One region of the Solibacillus sp. FSL W7-1472 genome, then DNA from elsewhere that is predicted to be linked to it. Evidence: riboswitches for the same ligand, from Rfam matches in the RefSeq annotation. Region 1 holds a riboswitch; each other region holds the start of a gene.
The links. Region 1 has a riboswitch for cobalamin ahead of MKY07_RS02770 (ABC transporter substrate-binding protein). Riboswitches for the same ligand answer to the same signal wherever they lie in the genome.

Region 1 (4,530 bases):
AGGACAATAAATATGAGGTGGTGCTTTCCATGAGCAAGGAATTATTTATTCAAACCGACGAGCAGCAACAATGGCTGAAAAAGCTAGAAACAATATCACAGAGCGTGATAGTAAATGCTCAGCAAACAGATGAACAAGCAACATTTCCATTTGAAAATTTCCGGAAGCTGCGCGAAATCGGCTATACAAAAATAACGCTGCCAAAGGAATATGGCGGGGATGGCTTCACAGTCTATGATGCGCTATTACTGCAGGAAACATTGGCGAGCTATTGCGGAAGCACCGGGCTGGCTGTTTCGTGGACAATTCAAAATGTAGGCGAGATTTTCGAAAATCGTTACTGGGATGAACAAAAGCTCGACTGGTTTGGTGAACAGGTTGCAAATGGCGCGACAGTCAATCGTGCGGTAAGCGAGTTTGCGATGGGAAGTCCAGTACGTGGCGGACGTCCGGGAACTTCAGCAAAACGTGATGGGGATTATTATGTAATTAATGGACGTAAAAACTATACGAGCGGTGCACCGGACCTCGACTATTTTTTAGTTTCGGCATGGATTGAAGATGAGGGACAGCTAGGATTTTTCCTCGTTCCGAAAACGGCTGAAGGGGTATCGGTCGAAAATACATGGGATGTTGCATCAATGCGTGGTACGGGAAGCGATGATTTAGTGCTCGATAATGTACGAGTTGATAAAACAAACTTAGTGGAATTACCGAATTATTCAACCGGATTTAAACTGAACGGCTGGTTGCTGCTTATCCCGGCAACCTATTTAGGCATTGCCCAGGCTGCACGCGATTACGCAGTTAATTTTGCGAATAGCCATTCCCCCAACAGTATTCAAGGAACGATTGCCCAGCTGCCAAATGTACAAACGCTGATTGGCGAAATGGATTTGGCGTTGACGAGAGCGCGCTTTACGCTTTACGGAGTTGCGGGACTATATAATGACCCGATTAAAAAGGCGACACTAGTCAATGAAATCAATATTGCGAAACATGTAGTGACAAATACAGCAATTGAAGTTGTCGATAAAGCGATGCGTCTTGTTGGGGCAAAAAGCCTGCAAAGATCAAATCCGCTTCAACGCTATTACCGTGATGTCCGTGCAGGTCTGCACAATCCGCCAATGGATGACATTACGATTAAACGTTTAGCTGAAACGGCAATTGAAAAAGCTTAAAAGCAAAGGGGGAAGCAGTTCTTTTATTCGTAATTTCAGCGAAATAAGAAGAATTATCTGAAACTTTGGCGATTGAGCACACATTTTTATGAATATCAGCTATAATAGAGCTATTAATTTTATATGGACGATAAAGGTTCTTGCTCACTGATAGAGTAAGGAGTAAAAGGGAAATCGGTGCAATTCCGATGCGGTCCCGCCACTGTAAATGCTAGTTGAGAGCAGTATGCCACTGAAAAACTTTCGGGAAGGCGCTTATCAACGTTATGCATAAGCCAGGAGACCTGCCTTTATAATGCCCTAAAATAAACCTACGAGGATAGGATGTGGCGGATAAATTCTTTTTCCATTGAATTTTATTTGCATACGTAAAGCTTCCTTCAATTTTAGTAGGAAGCTTTTTATTTTTGTAGAAAATTATACAACGAAATTTTGGAGGTTATTATTTTGAAAAAATGGCAACTGCTATCTTCCGCAGCATTACTTACATTAACATTGGCGGCATGCAACTCGGAAAAAGCAACAGATGAACAATCAGCAAAAGACAATACAGAAATAACTGAAGCAGCACAATTCCCGGTAACTATAAAAGATGCCTTGGACAAAGAAATCACGCTTGAAAAAGCACCAGAGCGCATTATTACATTGGCTCCATCCAATACGGAAATTTTATTCGGACTAGGGTTAAACGATGAAATTATTGCTGTGAACGACAATGATACATATCCTGAAGAAGCATTATCTAAAGAATCAGTTGGCGGCATGGAATTTAATCTAGAACAAATAATTAGCCTGCAGCCCGACTTAGTTGTCGCACATGAATCGGGATTGTACAGCTTCAATGAACAGGCGATTGCTCAGCTTGAATCAGTAGGAATTCCTGTATTTGTTGTAAAAGATGCGAAAACATTTGAAGAAACATATGAAACAATTGAACAAATTGGCAATTTGACGAATAAAGAAAAAGAAGCAGAAGAAATGATCATCTCCATTAAAGAGGGGATTGAAGAAATTGAAGTGAAAGTAGCCGACCTGGAAGAGAAGTCCGTATTTGTTGTTGTTGGGACAAATCCGCAACTATATGTTGCTGGACAGGAGACGTTCATTAGTGAAATGCTTGATATATTAAATGTAGAAAATGCCGTTCCGGAACTCGGGTGGCCGCAGTACAGCTCGGAGCAATTTGTAAAGAGCAATCCGGATATCATTTTAGTAACATATGAAAACGACTTGGCAGCAATCGAGGAAAATGATGCATATGCAGAAATGGATGCTGTGAAAAACGCCAATGTGAAATTAGTCGATAGCGATACGACAAGTCGACAAGGTCCGCGTATTGTAGAAGGTATTGAATCAATTGGGGAAGCAATTTATCCAGAGGTATTCAATGAATAAAAAATATTCAATCGCCTATGTACTATCGATTGGATTGCTTTTAAGCAGTATATGGATTGGCATTTCGTTCGGGTCAGTTAATATTCCGTTTTCGACATTGTGGGATAAAACAACAGATCCGGTTGCATACAGTATTTTGTGGAAAATCCGAATGCCACGCGTCATTTTAGCCGCATTAATCGGGGCTTCTTTAGCAATTGCGGGGGCAGCATTCCAAGGGTTGCTTAAAAACCCTTTGGCAGATCCATACACATTAGGTATTTCATCAGGGGCCTCGGTAGGTGCGGTAATGACAATCTTTTTAGGCATTTCCATACCGGTGCTCGGTGTATTCACTTTGCCGGTATTCAGTATGGCTGGAGCTGCATGTACGATGATCATCGTCCTGACATTTGCCAGACTTGTTGACCGCTCGATGAAAATGGAGACGCTGATTTTGACGGGAATTATTTTCAGCTCGTTTTTAGGGTCCTGTATTTCCTTAATGGTCGCACTTACTGGTGAACAGCTACGAGAAATCATCGGCTGGCTTCTAGGAAGTGTATCGATGCGAGGGTGGCCATATGTCCGGATGGTTCTGCCATTTATGGTGCTTGGTACAGCAATTATTTGGCTGACTCGCCGTGAATTGAATGCGATGATTTATGGAGAAGAGCGTGCCCAGTATTTAGGGGTAAATGTTAAGCGCAGCAAGTATATGATATTGGCGGGTGGTTCCATTCTAACAGGAGCGGCTGTTGCTGCATCCGGGACAATTGGATTTGTCGGATTAGTAGTACCGCATATGATTCGCCTGCTAATCGGAGCAGACCATCGACATTTATTGACATTGTCGTTTTTGAACGGTGCAAGCCTGCTCGTCATTTGTGACTTAGTATCACGTACAATTATTTCCCCTATTGAACTGCCGATTGGTGTTATTACTTCCTTTATTGGAGCACCTGTCTTTGCCTATATCTTCTTCAAGCAACGTAGAAAGGTTGTTGCATAATGTTAAAAGTAAATAATCTATCCGGCGGTTACGGTGGGAAAACAGTTGTGAAAAATATGACGTTTCACGTGGAAAAAGGAAGAATTCTCGGGATTCTTGGTCCAAACGGCAGTGGAAAATCGACATTACTGAAGATGATCAGTGGTGTGCTGAAATGTGAAACAGGCGAAATTTTCATTGAAGAGAAACCGCTTAAAAGCTATGATAACAAGCAATTAGCGAAAAAGATGGCCGTACTCCCCCAATTAAATGCAAGCGCATTTACAAACAGTGTATATGATGCGGTTTCGTTAGGACGCTACCCTCATCAGAGCGGTTTTTTTTCATCTTGGACGGAAGAAGATGAAACGACGGTACAGCGGGCGATGGAAAGCACAGGTGTTTCGCAATATAAAAATCAATACTTGGAGTTTTTATCCGGCGGCGAGCAGCAAAGGGTATTTATTGCACAGGCACTTGCACAAAATTCGGAGCTGCTTCTATTGGATGAACCGACAAACCATTTGGATATCGCGCATCAAAAGCAGATTTTGGATATGATTCGGATGCAAGTTGAGGTGCATGGGCTGACAGTTGTCTCGATTTTCCATGATATTAACTTGGCATCGCTTTATTGTGATGAGCTGCTGCTATTGGAAAATGGTGAAGTACGGGCGTATGGCGAACCGCATGAAGTCGTGCTGCAAGAGCAGATTGCCGATGTGTATCAGGCTCGAATTGCGACATATCCCCATCCGGAACTGCCAAAACCGCAAATTACGATGCTGCCAACGAATGAAATGGAAAGAAAAGCTGCGGCAATCCATATCAACAAGTTTCAAATAACTAAAGACTATATCGAATATCAGGCACAGGCACCGCTAAAAGTAATTTCATCAGCTGTTCATAATGCCGGCATAGGCTGGTATGACACATTACTCAACCGTTCCATTGCTCCTGAATACGATATTTATAATGTGA
Region 2 (4,530 bases), 1.4 Mb from region 1:
ATTTAGAAAATGAACAATTAAAATCGTTAGCGATCGGGGAGACCTTTCGAATGTAATTGGTGGTTTGTTAAATGCTTTGAAAGATTATCATCAGCGCAGAACAGCAGAATTCAAATTTGTGATTTTCATATTCGGAAAAAGGATTATTGCCGTGTTTTGTATGTTGAGGCAGGCAAAACGAAATTGAAAAGGAAGAAATGGCCCTCAATGAAAAGATTGATCCAGCATTTCCAGAAGGAGATGGCACGACAAAATTCACCCTCTAAACTATCTTTACTTGTTAAAGTTAAAAAACCTTGCCTTAACAAAATAATTAAGGCAAGGTTTTTATGGAATCTCTTATTTCTTATGACACTTTTTATTTACTAATAATATAAAACATTTACTTTATTACACTTGATACATTTTTCATGATATTGATTTCCTTTAAAATGATGATCACAATTTTGCTGGATTTCTTTTAAACTTTTCTCCAAAACAGCAAGGTGAGTTTTGAGCTGATTAATTTCCTCTTCAATTTTTCCGACCTTCATCCTAATGCCCCCTTAAGAAAGTTACTGATATATGTTACCACCAGATTGCTTAAACTGTTCAGCTTTTTCCTTCATACCTATTTCAATAGCTTCCTTCGTATCAAGTTCTTTTTCTTTTGCAAAATTACGAATATCTTGAGAGATTCTCATACTGCAAAATTTAGGTCCACACATAGAACAGAAATGTGCTGTTTTTGCACCTTCAGCAGGTAAAGTTTCATCATGATATTCGATTGCACGTTCAGGATCTAAAGATAAATTAAACTGATCTCTCCAACGGAATTCAAAACGAGCTTTTGATAAGGCATCATCTCTTTTATGTGCTCCTGGATGCCCTTTTGCCAAATCAGCAGCATGTGCAGCAATTTTATAAGTGACAACCCCTACACGAACATCATCTCTATTCGGTAAACCTAAATGTTCTTTTGGCGTTACATAACAAAGCATCGCTGTCCCATACCAACCAATCATTGCAGCTCCAATAGCAGATGTAATGTGATCATAGCCAGGAGCTATATCAGTTGTAAGAGGGCCTAAAGTATAGAAAGGAGCTTCCTTACAAACTTCCAGTTGTTTGTCCATGTTTTCTTTTATAAGGTGCATTGGCACGTGTCCCGGTCCTTCAACCATAACCTGTACATCATGCTCCCAAGCAATTTTTGTTAGTTCTCCAAGAGTTTCTAATTCCGCAAATTGAGCTTCATCATTGGCATCTGCAATGGAACCAGGACGTAAGCCATCCCCTAAAGAGAAGGAAACATCATAAGTTTTCATGATTTCACAGATTTCTTCAAAGTGAGTATATAAAAAATTTTCTTTATGGTGGTGAAGACACCATTGTGCCATAATAGATCCACCTCGGGATACAATACCTGTTAAACGTTTTGCTGTTAACGGAACATACCGTAAAAGAACACCTGCATGAATGGTGAAGTAATCCACCCCTTGTTCGGCTTGTTCAATCAATGTATCACGGTAAACCTCCCATGTTAGGTCTTCAGCAACACCATTTACTTTTTCTAGTGCTTGATAAATAGGTACGGTACCGACAGGAACAGCCGAATTTCGAATAATCCATTCCCGTGTTGTGTGAATGTTTTTACCTGTTGATAGGTCCATAATATTATCAGCACCCCAACGTGTTGCCCATGTCATTTTTTCAACCTCTTCTTCGATGGAAGATGAAACAGCAGAATTGCCAATATTCGCGTTAATTTTTACATGAAAGTTACGACCTATTATCATGGGCTCTGATTCTGGATGGTTGATATTAGAAGGAATAATCGCTCGACCCTTTGCAACTTCATCCCGTACGAATTCAGGTTTCATATTTTCTCTAATTGCGATAAATTCCATTTCAGGCGTGATAATTCCTTTTCGTGCATAATGAAGTTGTGTAATATTTTTCCCTTTTTTAGCCCGTAACGGTTTCCGCTTTAAACCAGGAAACACGTTATGATTAGTACGAGGATCGTTTTTATCTTTATAACCATTATCCTCAGGCTTGATTTCACGACCATCATATTCCTCCACATCGCCACGTTCTTGAATCCATGTACTGCGAAGGGCAGGGAGACCTTTTGTAATATCGACAGAATAATCAGGGTCTGTATAAGGTCCGCTGGTGTCATACACACGTACTGGAGGATTTTCCTCTTCTCCAAACGTACCAGTTGTCGGGCTTAACTCGATTTCACGCATTGGAACCTTAATGTCAGGTCTAGAGCCTGTTACATATACTTTATTGCTACCTGAAAAGTTAGACATAATGGAAATACTTTGTTCGTTTAATGAAGATGGTGACATAGACATAATAAATCTCTCCTTTTTTGAATATAAGGACAAGAGATAGAGCACAACAGTGAGGAGCTTAAAAAAGCTTATGAAGTACATAAAAAAGCCGGTGTCCAATAAATGGTCGGACCCGGCTAATATGTATACAGAAGTAGTATTACTATAATACGATGCTAACTTCCCCACGCTGGTATGATCCAGATCAGGTCCCAAGAGTCAAGAAACTTCAACGTGTTTCATTCTCAGCCCAACTTATTGGACTCCCCTAGTTATTTCTATTCAATTTTATATTAGTATACATGAAACTTCCTTGAGATAAAAGGGAAAATTCAGAAAAGTATTTGTTGGATGAATTACCTTACCGGATATTGATATCGTACTCATTTCGCATGCACATTACAAACCTCTGCATGTCTCGATGTTAAGAACATTAAAGAAACAAAACCCGAACGTATTATTATTTCTGATGAGTCAACATTCTCAGGAGGTGGACTTTTTTTATATTTAAGGAATTCTGAATCAGAAAACGTTTTAATTCCTGCTTATTGAAAATCATCCTTGACGAAAAAAGTCGTTCGTCGTAAAGTAATGGTAAATTCATCAAGCATTAGGTGCCCGTTAAGGGAGAATAGGGAATAAAGTGAAAAGCTTTAGCGTAATCCCAACACTGTATAGAGGAGTTTCATAGCAAAACCCACTGGATTTACATCTGGGAAGGGGCTATGAAATTGTGAATCTGAGCCAGGAGACCTGCCTAAGTATGCTTACTGTTTATAGACACTGGATATGTCTGTAGTTTATTTGTTATCGAATAAACTGCAGGCTATTTTTATTGTCAAAAATACATTTAGATGGGGGAAACGAAACATGCAATTATTACAGCAAACAATTGATCAAATTCAAGAAATCGACCGACAAATGGAAGAAAAAGCACGTACGTACATAGACTCTTTAGCCAAACCACCGCAAAGCCTAGGGAAGATCGAATCACTAGCTCTGCAAATCGCCACAATTACGGGTGACCTTGCGCCTAAAATCGATAATAAAGCGGTGATCGTCATGGCGGCAGACCACGGGGTGTATGAGGAAGGCGTAACGCCAAATCCGCAAAGTACAACGGTTTTCCAAACATTATCATTTCCGAAAGGGACGACAGGGATGTGTACGATTGCGAAAATTTCGAATGCACAAGTCATCCCGGTAGATATCGGTGTCAAAGAAGATTTACCTCAAGATGCTGGGGTAATCATTAAAAAGGTCAAATACGGGACAGACAATATGGCGAAAGGTCCTGCAATGACCCGAGAAGAAGCGATTCAAGCAATTGAAGTAGGAATTGAAGTCGCAACAGAAGCGATCCAAAACGGTATCAATCTCATTGGTACCGGGGAAATGGGTATCGGGAATACGACACCGAGTGCTGCGGTGCTTTCAGTGCTTCACGGCTGTGATCCACTGGCAGTAACAGGCTTTGGAGCTGGTGTCGGAGCTGGCGGTATCGAATATAAAGCCGAAGTCATTCGAAAAGCGATTGCCTTGAATGAGCCGAACGCCGAAGATCCGATTGATGTTGTGGCAAAAGTAGGGGGTCTGGAAATTTGCGGGATGGCCGGAATCTTCCTTGCAGGCGCAGCGAATCGTGTACCGGTCGTTGTTGACGGATATATTTCAACGGTTTCCGCATTAATCGCCTATAAGTTAAATCCGAATGTGAAAGCGTATTTGATTCCGTCACATTTATCGGAAGAGCCCGGTGCAAAAATCGCAGCTGAGCTTCTAGGGTTAGAGCCAATGCTGCATATGAATATGCGACTTGGAGAAGGATCGGGTGCTGCTCTAGCGTTCCCGATTCTTGATGCAGCTTGTTCGATGATTACGAATATGGTGACGTTGGAGGAAGCGGCAGCGCTTTTAGTAGCCAAGTAGAAAAGTCCTCAAGAAATGAAATTCGTAAAATAAAATTACGTAAACGGGCCACATTAAAAGTGATATGAACTTTTAATGTAGCCTTTTATTTGAATTCGGTATTCCTCGAAAATGAATGGCGTTTTCAGTCTATTTCATTTATTTTACCAGTAAAATACCAAATAGGCGAAACAATTCCGTTTATTTAGCCAGTGAGTAAATCATAAAGAAAAGCCCTATCCAATCCTCTGAAAATGTTAAGTGCGACCAAAACATTCGGGGAATGAATAGAACTTGA
Region 3 (4,530 bases), 650 kb from region 1:
AAAAACCGTTTAAATTACAAACCGACTAACTTCATTAATTTTTTATAACGTCTATCCCCAAGCAGCTTCTGAATTTTTTTTAAAACTTCTTTTGGAACGCCGGTAAGAGCCCAGCTGATATTGGCATGCTTCAGAATTTTTTGCAGCTTCTGAACTTCTTCTATGCTCAATTCAAGTCCCTGCTGTTTGGCGAAATCCTGCAGTTGCCTGTCATTCATTCCTTTTAAGTTATCAAGCCATTGTAGCATTTGAATTATCTTCATCCTTTCAAGTTTATCCCGCATTAACGGGTAATAATTCATCTGCCTCTAAAGCGTAGCGGCAGAGCCAAGACTCCCGCCTCTAAACCTAATCAGATCGAAAAGGATAGGCGGGAGGTCAACTACCCGTAAAAGCCCGATTGGTTAAACTAACTTTCAGTGGGGGATGAAAAAAATCCCCACTGATTGAAGTTCAACCTTAATCCCTTTACATAAACAAAAAACTGCATTATACTAACTTGATGTAAATCGTAATGATTTTGAATTAGAAAGAAGCGAACGAAATGAAAAAACCATTGATAGAATTGAAGGATGTTTCCTTTCAATATGAATACACACAAGCATTGAAAAATATTTCACTACGTGTCAATGAAGGCGATTTTTTAGCATTAATTGGGCAAAACGGCTCCGGTAAATCGACACTTTTGAAATTGATTTTAGGACTGTTAAAGCCTATGTCAGGGGAAATTAAATTATTTGGCGAACAAGCAAGCCATTTTAAACACCGCGAATGGATTGGCTATGTTTCTCAAAAATCCAATGCCTTTAACTCGGGGTTTCCTGCAACGGTCGAAGAAGTCGTGAAAAGTGGTTTATCGCAAAAGGTAGGGCTGTTTAAACGCTATCCAAAAGATGCGGATATTTTAGTGAAAAGTGCTTTAAAAGATGTCGGCATGGATAAATTTCTAAAACGGAATATTGGACAGCTTTCCGGCGGGCAGCAGCAGCGTGTGTTCATTGCACGTGCTTTAGTATCCGATCCGAAGCTTCTTATTTTGGATGAACCGACAGTCGGAATTGACCGAGAAAATGTGCAGGCATTCTATGATATGCTCGCACATTTAAATAAGCATCACAATATGACGATGATTTTAGTTACACATGATGTGGACACGGTTTCGGATCGTGTCAGTCATGTAGCGTGCTTAAATCAGTCGATTCATTTCCACGGGTACAAAAATGATTTTGATACGATTTCGGAAGAACAGATTGCTAGCTGGAACGGCCACTCTGTTCGAAAGATTCACTAAGAGGAGCAGGCCGTTATGATAGAAGCTATATTAAACTATGAATTTTTGCAAAATGCCTTTTTCTCAGGGCTTGTTATTGGAGTAATTGCACCATTGCTTGGTGTATTTATCGTAGTAAGACGTTTATCGCTAATTGCGGATGCACTGTCGCATGTAACACTGGCGGGGATTGCCGGGAGCCTGTACTTGAGCCAATCGTTTGCAGCGCTGGCTTTGCTGAATCCGATTTATTTAGGGATTATCGCATCTGTAAGTGGTTCGATCTTAATTGAACGATTACGCCGACTATATAAACATTATGAAGAACTTGCAATACCAATTATTATGTCGGGCGGAATCGGTGTGAGTGCCATTTTAATATCACTTGCAAGCGGATTTAATACCGATTTAATGAGCTATTTATTTGGCTCTGTATCGGCTGTATCACGTCAGGATCTATATGTTGTGCTGGCAATTGCAGTCGTAGTTGTATTATTTTTAGTTTTATTTTTTAAAGAGCTTTTCGTATTGTCATTCGATGAGGAATATGCGAAAGCGAGCGGTTTACCTGCGAAATGGATTCATTTATTGTTCATGATCGTTGTCGCACTCGTTATCGCAGCAAGTATGCGTATTGTCGGGATTTTGCTTGTTTCAAGCTTAATGACATTGCCGGTAGCTGCAGCGATGCGTTTAGCTCGCGGTTTTAAAGAGGCGATTATTTTAGCGATTGTATTTGGAGAGCTGGCAGTAGTAATCGGACTCATTTCTGCATTTTACCTGAACTTGGCACCGGGTGGAACAATTGTTGTCACATCTATTTTGATCTTGCTATTAGTAATTTTAATCAAAAAGCTTGTTTTGAAATTCACAATTAAATCGGAAGGGGAAGAGATACTGTGAATGCAGCGCGCGCGTGGGAAATATTAAAGGATAATGGCTATAAAAAGACGGATAAACGAGAGTTGATTTTGGGTATGTTTGCAGCTACAGACAAATATTTGACTGCCCGTGATTTGTTATCAGTATTGAAAAAAGATTTCCCTGGGATGAGTTTCGATACAATTTACCGTAACCTCGCTACTTTCGTGGAGCTTGATATTCTAGAAGAAACAGAATTAAACGGTGAGCGTAACTTCCGTATGCATTGTGAGTCGGATCATCATCACCACCATTTTATTTGCCGTGATTGCGGGAATGTAAAGGAACTGTCTGTTTGCCCGATGGAAATGCTCGGTGAAAAGCTGCCGGGTTATGCTGTAGAAGCACACAAATTTGAGATTTATGGCAAATGTCCGGATTGTTTGTAAATTTCCATTGCATATTTCTGTTAATATGCTAAAGTGATTAAGACAAATTGAATAAATTTGCAGGAAAAAGATGCATTATGCATAAATGGGAATTCGGTGTAAATCCGAAGCTATTTCCGTAACTGTAAGCGTTGATGAAAATAAGTGTGAGACCACTGCTAATATAGCGGGAAGGTACTTATGAGTAAAGTGAAACGCAGAGCCAGGAGACCAATCTTTTTCTTATCGTAACATCCCTCTTCGGAATTAAAGAGAATGTACGGCAGTCACTGATCGAATGAGCATCCTTTTGCAGCACTCTTTTTTGATTTTTGAAGCCATCCATTTTCTTGGGTGGCTTTTTTTCGTACACTCGTAATTTCGTGAGGCACTACTTGAAGTGAGGAGAATTTTATGAAAAAGGATATCCGTTTTTCCTGTTATCCGTTTATGAGGGAAAAATCATGCTGCGTCGACTATGAAATCCGCACCGATTCTTTAACAACGCGAATCGGTACAGTCTTTCCGACGTTAGTTGATGATGCTTCCGGTCAGCTCGTTTTGGAAGATTTGAGGAGAATCCAACCGTTAGCTTATCATGTCAATGGTTCGGTAAGAGGTAAATTAGCCATTACATTTGAGGATTTGCAATGGCTAAGCGATCGATACGATTTTTATGTAAGTGAAGTTGGAGAAGCGATTCAGCAGTTTGTACTGCCACAAGGAATCGAAAGTGCAGCAAGACTGCATATTTGCCGCAGTGAGGCGAAAAAGTCTTACAGGGCATTACATAAAGTGAGCGAGGAAAGAGAAGTGGATGAAATTTTGTTTGATTTTCTCGGGCTGCTTGCCAATGTGTTTTTTGTCATGGCGGTCTATATGAATCAGCAGCATCAACAAGAGGAAATTCCATTTATCTCAAAATCTTATCCGACGAAAAAGAAAAAAGGGGTTACAACAAATGAAATTTAAGAACAAATGGATCGTTGCTTTAGCGGCAACATTCTTATTAGCAGCATGCGGATCAAATGATGAAAAGTCTGAAAATGATGTGAAAAAAGAAGAGCAGGCCGGTTCGAAAAGTGAAGGTGTACCGTATACAGTTGTTGATGATCGTGGTGTTGAAGTAACATTCGATGAAGTACCGGAAACGATTATTTCCCTGCAGCCTAGCAATACAGAAATTTTGTTTGAGCTGGGTGTCGGTGAACAAATTATCGGGGCAACAGAATATGATACATATCCGGAAGCCGCACAAAAAATTGAACGTGTGTCGACTTCTACTGTCATCGATGCAGAGCGAATTCTGGAATTGGATCCGGATGTCGTAGTTGCCTATACAATTGGGGAGGAAGCACAAATTGCCCAATTGGAAGATGCAGGTTTGAAAGTATTTGTAATTGCTTCGGCTGCGACATTTGATGATGTTTATACGGATATTATCCAACTGTCCGAAGTAATGGATGTAAAAGAAAAAGGCGAAGAAATTGTAGCCGACATTAAAGCACAAATCAAAACAGTACAAGAAAAAACAGCGACAATTGATACGAAGAAAAAAGCATATTATGAAGTTTCGCCAGCTCCGGATCTTTGGACTACCGGCAGCAGTACGTTCCAGCAGGAAATAATGGATCACGCCAATGTTGAAAATATTTTTGCTGATCAGACGAGCTGGATTAGTGTGACGGAAGAAGATGTCATTACTCGTAATCCTGAAATTATTATTACACCGGCAACCTATATGGAAAATGCAGTTGACGAGATTCTAGGACGCACAGGTTGGGATAAAATACAGGCAGTTTCAGAAAAGGCAGTTTATCTGGTCGATGGAGATATTATGTCCCGTCCTGGACCGCGTATTGGTGAAGCCGTTGAAATTATGGCACAATCAGTATACCCGGAACTATTTAAATAAGTATAGAATAGAAGGACATGCCTAAGTTTAGGCATGTCTTTTTCAATTAACTTCAT
Region 4 (4,530 bases), 1.1 Mb from region 1:
GCCGAACACTTTTTTGTATGTATCCTGGTGCTCGAATTCCTTCCATTGTTTGACGTCTTTACTGACTGCAATTTCTTCGGGGAACCATATTTGTTTCCATTGCTGGTCCCAAAAAATACGAGCGAGTTCACTCGTCGGGGTATTCCAGTTGACCGCTTTATACGTTAAATTTGACATGCGACACACTCCTCAATTGTAAGTAAACGCTGGCGTACGTAATAAACGGTTTTAATGCCTTTCGTCCACGCATAAATATAAGCTTTTGCCAATTGTTCTGTGTTCCACTGGTCCGTCACGTATAGTGTCATGGAAATCCCCTGGTCGACATGCTTTTGCGCGGCTGCATAAAGGTCGATCAGTTCATACGGGTTTACTTCATAGGCTTCGGTATAAAGTTCTTGGTTATCATTCGTTAAAAATGGCATCGGATAAATTGTTCGACTGTCCGCATAATCACGAACTTCCACGCGTTCTGTAACAGGGGAGATGGAAGCCGTACAGCTGCGGATGTAGGAAATACTGCCTGTCCTTAATACCCTCAGTTTCCTGATATTTAAAAGGGAGTAGACTATACAATATAGGCTTTTGCCTACCAAGTATTATAGTCGTTGAACCTTCACCTCATAGAAAGATGCTTGGCTGCTGATTACCGATTGTATTGGCACTTAGGACATAATTAGCGAGAATTAACCTCACAAAATATGCTTTTTTTCACCTTATGCTATCCAAAAATTTTTTTCTGCTTTCGCAACGTTCACGTTTATCGTTTCCAATTACGTTGTCGTATTTTTGGCTTTACGGCTTTCCAGCAATTTCACTTGTTTTGACACTGTTTTACAACAATGAAAGCCCTAGTCAGTTAAGGCGCGATTGCCAGTCGATAGCTATGGAATAATCCATATTTCTGAACTTGTTTTTTTAATTTATCCCACATATTTTGATTAATAATCGGTGTACCCCCAAGTGCTTTAATCACTTCTGGTGCAAGTTCTTTATCTTCTTTGTTTATATAGGTTTCAAAATAAACCCCGCTCGCATAATCACTTTCCTCAAATCGATAAAACGTTTTGTTCTTTTGCTTCGCGATTTCCATTGATGCTTTTAACGAGTAATAGTTCAGTGATTCCATAAACGCATCGATAAATTCGATCGACTCTTTGGAACCATAACGGATTCCGCTTTGTACAAGGTGTCCATGCAAGTTCATAACACCCAATCCGACAGAGTGCATCACTTTGTTGGCTTTGGATACAGAAGGGACGTTGACGATATCGGTCATCGTAGAAACATTCGTTAAAAGACGCATTGCCGTATCGACAAGCTGTCCGAAGTCCTGAACTTTCGTTGCTTCGTGAATGTCGATTGAACCTAAGTTACAAGAAACATCGAGGCCGTATTCATTCGGCTCGTTTTGATCGGTAACAACGCTTGTTTGTTGATACTGAAGAATTTCGGTGCATAGATTCGACATCTTCACACGCCCGATTTCCTTTAATGGGTGGATGTTATTGACATTATCATCGAATATTTCGAACGGGTAACCCGATTCAAATTGCGCCTTTTTAATTTCCGTATACAATTTACGGGCGTTTAAACGTTTCAGTTTACGGATGTTTGGATTATCCAAAAATTCGTAGTACATTTCCGTAATCGAAATTTCCGACATGCGTTTGCCGTATTCTTTGAAAATATCATAAGAACTAAACAATACGATATCTTTATCGCGGCGCATTAATTCAAAGAAAATATCGGGAAGAATAATCCCTGTAGATAATGTAGCTAATCGGATTTTATCGTCGGCATTTGGTTTCTTGGAAGAGATGAACGCTTCAATATCACCGTGGAAAACATTTAGATAGACGACTCCGGAACCATTTCTTTGGCCAAGCTGATTCGAATACGAGAACGAATTTTCCAGCAGTTTTGCAACAGGCATAACCCCGCTCGCACGGTTTAAAATCCCTTTAATCGGATCACCTAATGGACGCAGATCGGTCAAGTTTACCCCGACACCGCCGCCTAAGCGGGAAAGCTCAAGACAATAGCCGATATTCTCTGCGATTGAATTCATCGTGTCATCCATCGTTAGTTTAAAACATGAGACTAGCTCACCGCGCGCTTTTTTCCCGCTGTTTAGGGCAGTTGGGGTTGCCGGCTGGTAGGCAGTCATGACCGCTTCGATGGCCTTTTCAGCCAATGCTTCATCGCCTTGTGCTAAATACAGGGCGATAATGACGATTCGGTCTTCATACTTTTCCAAAATTTCTTTTCCGTCCCGGCTTTTCATCGCATAGCTTTCGTAGAACTTCGAAGCACTCATGAATGAAGGAAACCGGAACTTGTAGGAATAGGCTTTTTTGTACATTTGTTTAATAAAGTCCATCGAGTACAATTCCAAAAATTCTTTTTCGTAATAGCCTTCATCGACTAAATAACGCACTTTTTCCTCGATATCGATAAAGTAGCGTAAACGGACATTCACGTCTTCCAGGAAATAGCGGCGTGTTGCTTCTTTGTCTTTCGCCAGATCCAATTCACCGGTAGCACGGTAACGGTTTAGAATATCGTTATTTAATTTTAAATATTGTTTCATATCGATGCCTCTTTCCAAATGGAGTAGTAGTAATCTGTAATCGCTTCATAATTCGCCGGAGTTCCTCGCATTTCCACTTTTTCGATTAACGGAATTCCGTATTGTGCAGCTAAAAGGTCACCTGCACGGCCGAAAAAAGCATGACCGAAATTACGGTTTCCGCTTACGATAATTCCTTTGCATAGATCAAAGTTCGCAGTCATGAACTGGTCGACGATAGGGGGAACAGAGCCTAATCCATCCGTATACGTAAATAGTAGATACGGTTCATCCATTTTCTCTACTTCCGCCAAATCCTTTGCGGGCAAGCCGAGTTTTTGCACAATGGATCGTACATTACCAGTTCGTGAAGCAAATATGATCATGCGGTCATTTCAGAAATGCGATCGATAATTGACGTCGGCTCTGCGATAAATTCACCGTTGATTTCAAATAACGGCACAGACAAAAAACCTGCATCGAGTACTATTTGTTTTGCGCTCTCATCATGATCAATATTAATAATCTCGACCTCCAAGTTGGCAGCATCGAGCTCCGATTTTACCCATAGGCATTTTGGACAAATTGTTTTCGTATAAAGTTTCATAATAGAACCCCTCGCTATTTAAATATTACTAGTAATTGTGATGCACATGTCATGGGGGAACATGCAGACAAAACAAAAAAAGCTATCCCGGAAAACAGGATAGCTTGAAATGGAAACGAGTAAAAGAGCGCCTCCATTTCCTATTCCCCGAAGAAATGTACGTAGTTTTAACGCGGCAGGTCTCCTGGCTTTGCTTCATCCGTCAGACATACCTTCCCATGCATTGCACAGTGGTCTATTCGTCTTCAGTCAGCATTTACAGTTGCGGGGACAGCGTTGGATTCACACCAAACTTCCCTTTTAAACTACATTTAGTAGTACCGTGATAAAAAAACACAATATATAGTTGAATTGAGTATAAGCTTTAACAACATAAAAGTAAAGAGCCTAAAGAAAGATAACATAAATCCATTAAGAATTCTAGAAAACTCCCTATTGAAAATAAAGAAAAAATATGGTTTTGTTATAACTGTATGTAAATAGATTTTATAAATGAGAAAGTTGGTTGAATATGTCGATTCAATTAAAAATTAAGAAAACCCACCCGAATGCTGTATTACCGAAACAGGCACGGGAAGGGGATGCAGGGATGGATTTAAGTGCGGTTGAAGAAAAAGTTTTATTGCCTGGTGAATACGCATTAATTAAAACCGGTCTTCAAATCGAACTGCCGGAGGGAACAGAAGCGCAAGTACGCCCTCGTAGCGGATTAGCACTCAAACATGGGATTACGGTGTTAAATAGTCCAGGTACCATCGATGCAGGCTATCGCGGTGAAATCGGCGTGATTTTAATCAATCACGGGAAAGAACCTTTTACGATTGAGAAAGGAATGCGAATCGCCCAGCTAGTCATTCAATATGTTCCGCAAGTTTTCATTGAAGAAACAGACGAGCTGTCGGTTACGGAGCGCGGTGATAAGGGCTTTGGTTCGAGTGGAGTGAAATAATGAAAAAAGCCTGCTGTCGGATGAACACAGGCTTTTAATCTTCTTTTTTCCACTTTATGTAATTGTATGACGTTTGAAAAACAAATACGATCACGAGCAACAGCGTAACAAATATAAAGTTAGCGGAAAACCTTTCAAAATAATAAATGATCGCTAACGGAAAAATACAAAACGGGATTGAATAAATCGTGCGTAAAAATTTACGGCGATATGATAGGCCATGATAGGCAAACCTAAATCCTTTATCCACTTTCGGCTTTTTCCGGAAATACATAGACAAGACAAGTGTCGTAATTGAAATCACTAATAATATGAATCCGTACTGAATTAAAAAATCTAAATCAACCATATTAGTTTCCTTCCTCTCCTTTTGACTGAATATCGATCTGTGTCACAATTTTT

Region 2: linked by a shared signal. The riboswitch ahead of cobT (nicotinate-nucleotide--dimethylbenzimidazole phosphoribosyltransferase) and the one ahead of MKY07_RS02770 (ABC transporter substrate-binding protein) in region 1 are both predicted to bind cobalamin.
Region 3: linked by a shared signal. The riboswitch ahead of MKY07_RS05750 (hypothetical protein) and the one ahead of MKY07_RS02770 (ABC transporter substrate-binding protein) in region 1 are both predicted to bind cobalamin.
Region 4: linked by a shared signal. The riboswitch ahead of MKY07_RS07840 (glutaredoxin) and the one ahead of MKY07_RS02770 (ABC transporter substrate-binding protein) in region 1 are both predicted to bind cobalamin.

Annotation. Positions count from the first base shown of each region.
Region 1 is NZ_CP150208.1:552,028-556,557, forward strand. It holds gene MKY07_RS02765 (acyl-CoA dehydrogenase family protein) at 30-1,184, shown strand; cobalamin riboswitch at 1,302-1,491, shown strand; gene MKY07_RS02770 (ABC transporter substrate-binding protein) at 1,632-2,579, shown strand; gene MKY07_RS02775 (iron ABC transporter permease) at 2,572-3,570, shown strand; gene MKY07_RS02780 (adenosylcobinamide amidohydrolase) at 3,570-4,530, shown strand, end outside.
Region 2 is NZ_CP150208.1:3,114,869-3,119,398, reverse strand. It holds gene MKY07_RS15560 (MBL fold metallo-hydrolase) at 1-56, shown strand, start outside; gene MKY07_RS15555 (serine protease) at 366-533, opposite strand; gene thiC (phosphomethylpyrimidine synthase ThiC) at 555-2,339, opposite strand; TPP riboswitch at 2,490-2,604, opposite strand; cobalamin riboswitch at 2,920-3,100, shown strand; gene cobT (nicotinate-nucleotide--dimethylbenzimidazole phosphoribosyltransferase) at 3,195-4,253, shown strand.
Region 3 is NZ_CP150208.1:1,200,007-1,204,536, forward strand. It holds gene MKY07_RS05730 (hypothetical protein) at 15-248, opposite strand; gene MKY07_RS05735 (metal ABC transporter ATP-binding protein) at 545-1,291, shown strand; gene MKY07_RS05740 (metal ABC transporter permease) at 1,307-2,173, shown strand; gene MKY07_RS05745 (Fur family transcriptional regulator) at 2,170-2,580, shown strand; cobalamin riboswitch at 2,632-2,814, shown strand; gene MKY07_RS05750 (hypothetical protein) at 2,974-3,531, shown strand; gene MKY07_RS05755 (ABC transporter substrate-binding protein) at 3,521-4,474, shown strand.
Region 4 is NZ_CP150208.1:1,610,732-1,615,261, forward strand. It holds gene nrdF (class 1b ribonucleoside-diphosphate reductase subunit beta) at 1-177, opposite strand, end outside; gene MKY07_RS07825 (hypothetical protein) at 165-596, opposite strand; gene MKY07_RS07830 (ribonucleoside-diphosphate reductase subunit alpha) at 860-2,593, opposite strand; gene MKY07_RS07835 (class Ib ribonucleoside-diphosphate reductase assembly flavoprotein NrdI) at 2,590-2,916, opposite strand; gene MKY07_RS07840 (glutaredoxin) at 2,955-3,179, opposite strand; cobalamin riboswitch at 3,336-3,519, opposite strand; gene dut (dUTP diphosphatase) at 3,691-4,128, shown strand; gene MKY07_RS07850 (ATPase) at 4,163-4,477, opposite strand; gene MKY07_RS07855 (hypothetical protein) at 4,479-4,530, opposite strand, start outside.